DNA from 2 places in the Ventrimonas faecis genome. Region 2 is predicted to be linked to the other one. Evidence: predicted binding sites of a transcription regulator. Region 2 holds the regulator's gene; the other holds the start of a gene.
What was found. The regulator Rex, encoded in region 2, represses fermentation and respiration genes when NADH is low (regulators of the CRP and FNR family bind a similar motif). The targets are predictions, from matches to a motif close to ATTGTTAANTANTTAACAAT.

Region 1 (3,427 bases), on a different contig from region 2:
GTCTGGCATGTTACCGGTTGCCTTACCATATACAACGTTAGAGGTAATGGTCAGGATAGAGGTAGTAGCCTCGGAATTTCTGTAGGTGTGGCGTTTCTTTAACTTCTCAAGGAAGGTCTTTAACAGCCATACAGCGATGTCATCTGCACGGTCATCATCGTTACCGTAACGCGGGAAGTCACCCTCGGTCTCGAAGTCCATGATCATGCCTTCCTCATCACGGATAGCCTTTACCTTAGCGTACTTGATTGCGCTTAAGGAGTCAACTACGTGAGAGAAACCAGCAATACCGGTTGCGAAGGTACGGCGAACGTCGGTATCGATCAGAGCCATCTCAGCTGCCTCATAGAAGTATTTATCATGCATGTACTGGATCAGGTTTAAGGTATTTACATACAGACCTGCCAGCCAGTCCATCATAACATCGTATTTCTTAATAACCTCATCGTAGTCAAGATACTCGGAGGTGATCGGTCTTAACTCCGGACCAACCTGCTCTCTGCTCTTCATGTCGCGGCCGCCGTTCATAGCGTACAGCAGGCACTTAGCCAGGTTTGCGCGTGCGCCGAAGAACTGCATCTCTTTACCAGTCTGGGTAGCAGATACGCAGCAGCAGATGGAGTAGTCATCGCCCCATACCGGCTTCATCACGTCATCGTTCTCGTACTGAACAGAGCTGGTGTTGATGGAGATGTGCGCTGCATACTTCTTGAAGTTCATCGGCAGAGCGGAGGAGTACAGAACAGTCATGTTCGGCTCCGGGCTCGGTCCCATGTTCTCTAAAGTGTGCAGGAAACGATAGTCGGTCTTGGTTACCATAGAACGGCCATCTACGCCGATACCGCCGACTTCCAGGGTAGCCCATACTGGGTCACCGGAGAACAGCTGGTTGTAAGACGGGATTCTTGCGAACTTCACCATACGGAATTTCATTACCAGATGGTCGATCAGCTCCTGTGCCTCAGCCTCGGTAAGGGTACCGTTCTCAAGGTCACGCTCAATGTAAATATCAAGGAAGGTAGAGATACGGCCAACGCTCATTGCAGCACCGTTCTGGGTTTTAACTGCGGACAGATATCCGAAGTACAGCCACTGAACAGCCTCTTTTGCGGTCTTAGCCGGCTGGGAAATATCGTAGCCGTAAGACTGAGCCATAACCTTCATATCCTTCAGAGCCTTGATCTGCATGGACAGCTCTTCTCTCTGGCGGATGATGTCGTCGGTCATGGTGCCATCGCCACAGTTAGCGAAATCATTCTGCTTCTCCTGGATCAGGAAATCGATACCGTACAGAGCAACACGACGGTAGTCGCCTACGATACGTCCACGGCCGTAGGTATCCGGAAGACCGGTAATGATCTTGTTGTGACGAGCCTTCTTCATCTCAGGAGTGTAAGCATCAAATACGCCCTGATTGTGGGTGCGGCAGTACTCGGTGAAGATCTTGTGAAGCTCCGGATCCGGCTCATAACCGTAGTTCTGGCAAGCCTGCTCAGCCATCTTGATACCGCCATACGGCATGAAAGCTCTCTTTAACGGCTTGTCGGTCTGAAGACCAACGATCTGCTCTAAGTCCTTATCAGCCTCGCTGATGTAGCCCGGGCCATGGGAAGTGATACCGGAAACGATGTGGGTATCCATATCCAGAACGCCACCTTTTGCGCGCTCCTCTTTCTGCAGACCCTGCAGGATTCCCCACAGTTTGTCGGTAGCCTCAGTCGGGCCAGCCAGGAAAGACTCATCGCCGTCATACGGCTTGTAGTTATGCTGGATAAAGTCACGGGTGTTTACTTCCTCTTTCCAGAGGCGGCCGTCAAATCCATTCCACTGATCAAAGTTAGTCATTTGGTGTTTTCCTCCTTAAAATTGTACTGTGTTTTGAATACTGTATACATGCGTGCCAGAAAAAAATATAACCTCTCAAATATTTTGCCATCTGATTAGTTACATCGTCTGTCCGTCATCTGCCGCTGTCTGTTTTGGGGGATCAGCAGCTTCTCTGTATACATCAATACCGTCATGTTTTGTTAAAATCATAACGATTCATTCTATAGCAGGCCATTCATCTGACCTGCATATAGAATATCATATTTTTTCTAAATTGCAAGCGGTATATTTGCGTTTTTTTCTCAATATATTCCGGGTATCTGTTTTTATACAATCAGCCTTTTTGTTAGGTTGAATGACTATTTTTTTGCCAAATGTATCCCTTCTTTAGTTAAAATATTATCTTCCTATGCGGCCGCTTCTCCCAGCATCTTCACTGCCTGAATCAGCAGCGTTGGCACAAACGCGCAGACCAGCACCGTTGCCAGCTGCCGTGCGCTCAGATCTGCCACCGCAAACAGCACCTGAAGCCCAGGCAAAAACAGCACTGCCGCCAGGAGCAGTGTTCCCGTTTCAAATGCCATCACGCTCCACATATTGCTCCGGATTCCAAGGTTTAAAAGCGAATGGCCGCTCCGGCAGTTAAATCCGTGAAACAGCCGGGCCAGAGTCAGGGCGGAAAATGCCATGGTGCTGGCTGTCCCGGCTCCTCCAGTATCCATTCCCACGTGATAGGCCGTCATCGTACACACCGCGATCAGCATTCCCTGCACCACAATCCGGAACAAAAACGCGGCCGTCAGAATTCCCTCCTTGGGATCCCGCGGCGGCTGGTCTAAAAGTCCCTCCTCCTGCGGCTCCATGCCAATGGCAATGGCCGGCAGCGAATCCGTCAGCAGATTAATGAACAAAAGATGCACCGGCGCAAAGGGCATCGGCAGAGCCAGAAGAGACGTGTACAGCACGCACAGAATACCGGCCATATTGCCGGACAACAGAAACTGCACTGCATTGCGGATGTTCCGGTACACATTCCGGCCATTGGCCACCGCCTTGATCATGGTGGCAAAATTGTCATCCGTCAGGATCATGGAGGCCGCATCCTTGGATACCTCGGTTCCCATGATTCCCATGGCAACCCCTATGTCCGCTTTTTTCAGGGCCGGCGCGTCATTCACGCCGTCCCCCGTCATGGCGACAATCCTTCCCTGCCGCTGCCAGGCCTCCACAATGCGGATTTTATGCTCCGGTGAGACCCGCGCGTAAACCGAGATGGAGGCCAGCTTTCTATCCAGCTCCCCGTCTGTCATCCGCTCCAGCTCCTGCCCGGTTACGGTCAGGTCCCCCGGCTCCAGAATGCCGGTTTTTTCTGCTACTGCCAGAGCCGTAACCGGATGATCTCCCGTGATCATAACCGGACGGATGCCCGCTTTTTTCGCCATCAGTACCGCCGGTTTTGATTCCGGCCTCGGCGGATCCAGCATGGCTGCCATCCCCAGAAAAATGCAGGAATCCTCCATTTCCACACTGCAGGCCTGCATCTGCTCCAGGGGCCGGTACGCCACCGCCAGCACCCGAAGTCCGCCGGCTGCCCAACGCT
Region 2 (3,427 bases):
GTTGAAGGATTTTAACTTGGTGATGACCTCCTCCTGATGTTTGATTTCCTGCTGCTGGTTTAGCCAGGCCTTCATCTGGGCAGCGCGGATCATGGCTTTTTTCTCGCTGTAGGCCGTGTAGTTGCCGAGGTAAACGGAGGCGTGGCCCTGCTCCAGCTCCACCACCTTGGTGACCACGCGGTTTAAGAAGTACCGGTCGTGGGCCACGATGATGACGGCTCCGTTGTAGTTTAACAGGTAGGTTTCCAGCCAGGCAATGGATTCCATGTCCAGATGGTTGGTCGGCTCATCCAGGAGAATGATGTCCGGGCGGGAGAGCAGAAGCTTACCTAAGGATACGCGGGTTTTCTGGCCGCCGGAGAGGGTGGAGACGGTTTTGTCAAATTCGTCCTCGGTAAAGCCAAGGCCCTTTAACACACCGGTCAGTTCGCTTTTCCAGGCGTAGCCGTTCTCCAGCTCAAAGGTGTGGCTTAAGCGGCTGTAGGTGGAAAGCATCTGCTCCAGATCTTCTCCGGAGGCGTTCTGCATGTTTACCTCCAGTTCGCGGATCTGCTGTTCCATATCGATGATGGGCTGCTTGACTTCTTTTAATTCCTCGTAGATGGTGCGGCTGCTGTCCAGGTCCTGGTGCTGTGCCAGGTAGCCGAGGGTTTTCCCCTTTGCGAGAACGACTTCGCCGGAGTCTGCGGAAAGCTCTCCTACAATGATCTTTAACAGGGTGGACTTGCCGGCTCCGTTGATGCCGACGATGGCAGCCTTTTCCTGATCTTCTATATGAAAGGATACTTCGGACAGAATCTCATCCGTGCCGAAGGCTTTGTTTATGTGATTGCATGATAAAATCATAGATAACTCCATTTCGTTACGTTTTCTACTATAAGACTTATCAAGTATAATATAGGAATTTGGCACTTGTAAAGAGCTTTCTGTGTGTTTTTTGTTCAGGAATTGTTTGAACATTGACATAGATTTCGCAAGCGGTTATAATAGACTACAATAGTTTACGTATAGGAGATGTGCAGCATGGAAAACAGAGAGATATCCAAAGCAGTTATTACAAGGCTTCCGCGGTATTACCGTTATCTCGGAGAGCTTTTGGAATCAGGTGTAGAGCGTATCTCATCCAATGAACTGAGTACCCGGATGAAGGTGACTGCTTCCCAGATTCGTCAGGATTTAAATAATTTCGGAGGATTCGGCCAGCAGGGCTATGGCTATAACGTAAAATACCTGTATACAGAGATTGGCAAGATCCTTGGAATCGATCGTCAGCATAACCTGATCATCATCGGTGCCGGAAACCTGGGACAGGCCATTGCGAATTACGCGAATTTTGAAAAGCGCGGCTTCATCATCAAAGGTATGTTCGATATCAACCCGAGACTCATCGGCCTGGTAGTCCGCGGTATTGAAATCCGGGGCGTTGACGACCTGGAGCAGTTCATCAAGGACAATGACGTTCAGATGGCAGCGCTCACCATTCCGAAGACCAAGGCTCCGGAGATCGCAGACCGTCTGGTGAATGCCGGAATCAAGGCAATCTGGAATTTTGCCCATGTGGACCTGAATGTACCAGATGATGTTGTAGTTGAGAATGTACATCTTTCCGAGAGTCTGATGCGTCTGTCCTACCGTGTCTGCAGCATGCAGGACCGGAAAAAGGAAGAGGAAAGGAAGGCTCGCGGGGAATCCTAGAGGCAGAGTGTAACAGGGGTAAAAGCCGACAGGCGGGGACAATATAAGTTCTCCTGCCTGCCGGTTTTTTGAGTTTCGATCCACCCTTTACAGGAGAGCGTGCGGGCTCAGAGAGGAGACAGAACATGGATTACGCTGTAACGGCGCAGCAGATGAAAGCAATCGATCAGAACACCATACACGGGATCGGCATTCCGTCCATGGTACTTATGGAACGGGCAGCACTCGCCGTGGCAGAAGCCGCAGAGCATATGGCCGCAGAACGGAATCTTGGAAAGAAGGCCCGGATCCTGGCTGTGTGTGGTACCGGAAACAACGGGGCAGATGGTGTTGCCGCGGGACGTATCCTGCAGGGACGTGGATATGAGACCGTCCTTTTGTTTGCCGGCAATCCGGAACATGATTCGGAAGAGATGAAGGCGCAGAAACGGATTGCGGCAAATCTGAATCTTGCGCAGAGCAGGGTGTCAGAATACAAAGAAGCGCCGTGTGACATCATACTGGATGCGGTGTTTGGCATCGGCCTTGGCCGGGAAATCGGCGGTGAATACCGGAAAGTACTGGAAATGCTTGAGTCCATGCGGGAACAGTATGGGGCCGGAATCATTGCGGTGGACACACCATCCGGCATTCACGGCACCACCGGCGAGGTCATGGGGATTGCCCTGGAGGCCGATGTTACGGTGACGTTTGGTTACGCAAAGACCGGACTGCTTCTTGATCCGGGCAGACAGTATGCGGGAAAACTTGTGGTGGCCGATATCGGATTTCCTGAGGCCAGTCTGCTTAAGAGCGGCTGGGACGCAAAGGTGATCACGCCTGGGGATCTGACCTGGCTTCCAAGGCGCCGTCCGGATGGCAATAAAGGCACGTTTGGAAAGGTGCTGGTTATCGCGGGCAGCCGCGGCATGAGCGGAGCGGCTTATTTTTCCGCTCTTGGTGCCTACCGCACCGGGGCCGGGCTGGTAAAGATCCTGACGGTACAGGAAAACCGGCAGGTTCTGCAGACCCAGCTTCCTGAGGCCATTGTTAGCTGCTATGACCCGGAAGACGAGGAAGCCATGCAGAACATCCTGGAGCAGGAATGCGCCTGGGCTGATGTGATCGTGACCGGACCGGGACTGGGGCAGGAACCCTATACGGAATATCTGCTGGAGACTGTACTGTCGGACGCGTACGTTCCGGTTGTGCTGGACGCGGACGGCTTAAACTGCGTGGCGGCCCACCCGTATCTGACCCGGTATTTTACAGAGAACATCATCATTACGCCGCATATGGGCGAGATGAGCCGCCTGACTTCGGTCCCCATCGCGGATCTGAAGAAGGATCCGCTGGGAGAGGCAAGGGCCTACAGCGCCCGCTATGGAACCGTCTGCGTGCTGAAGGACGCAGTCACGGTAGTGACAGATAAGGACGGTGCTGCCTGGATCAACCGGAGCGGCTGCAGCGCCATGGCAAAGGGCGGTTCCGGGGATGTGCTCACCGGCGTGATCGCCGGGCTTTTAGCCCGCGGTATGGAATGCACAGAGGCAGCGGCCTTCGGTGTGTATGTACATGGCCACGCCGGACAGTATGCGGCAGCAGCGTATGGAGAGAACAGCGTGCTGGCCACAGATGTGGCAGACAGCATTTTAAAAGAAATATAAAAACGGTAAAAAAGACAGAAACGAGGAACAGAGTAAAAATATGAATCACATGCAGTATACACGGGTTTACGCACCGGTGGATCTGG

Region 1: a site for Rex is predicted at 2,024-2,043, ahead of pflB (formate C-acetyltransferase). Genes of this name have one in related genera too.

Annotation. Positions count from the first base shown of each region.
Region 1 covers NZ_JBBMFJ010000013.1:52,592-56,018, forward strand. Annotated here, with positions in the region: gene pflB (formate C-acetyltransferase) at 1-1,845, opposite strand, end outside; gene WMO41_RS07725 (cation-translocating P-type ATPase) at 2,235-3,427, opposite strand, start outside.
Region 2 covers NZ_JBBMFJ010000003.1:170,165-173,591, forward strand. Annotated here, with positions in the region: gene abc-f (ribosomal protection-like ABC-F family protein) at 1-846, opposite strand, end outside; gene WMO41_RS02985 (redox-sensing transcriptional repressor Rex) at 1,024-1,695, shown strand; gene WMO41_RS02990 (NAD(P)H-hydrate dehydratase) at 1,821-3,341, shown strand; gene alr (alanine racemase) at 3,391-3,427, shown strand, end outside.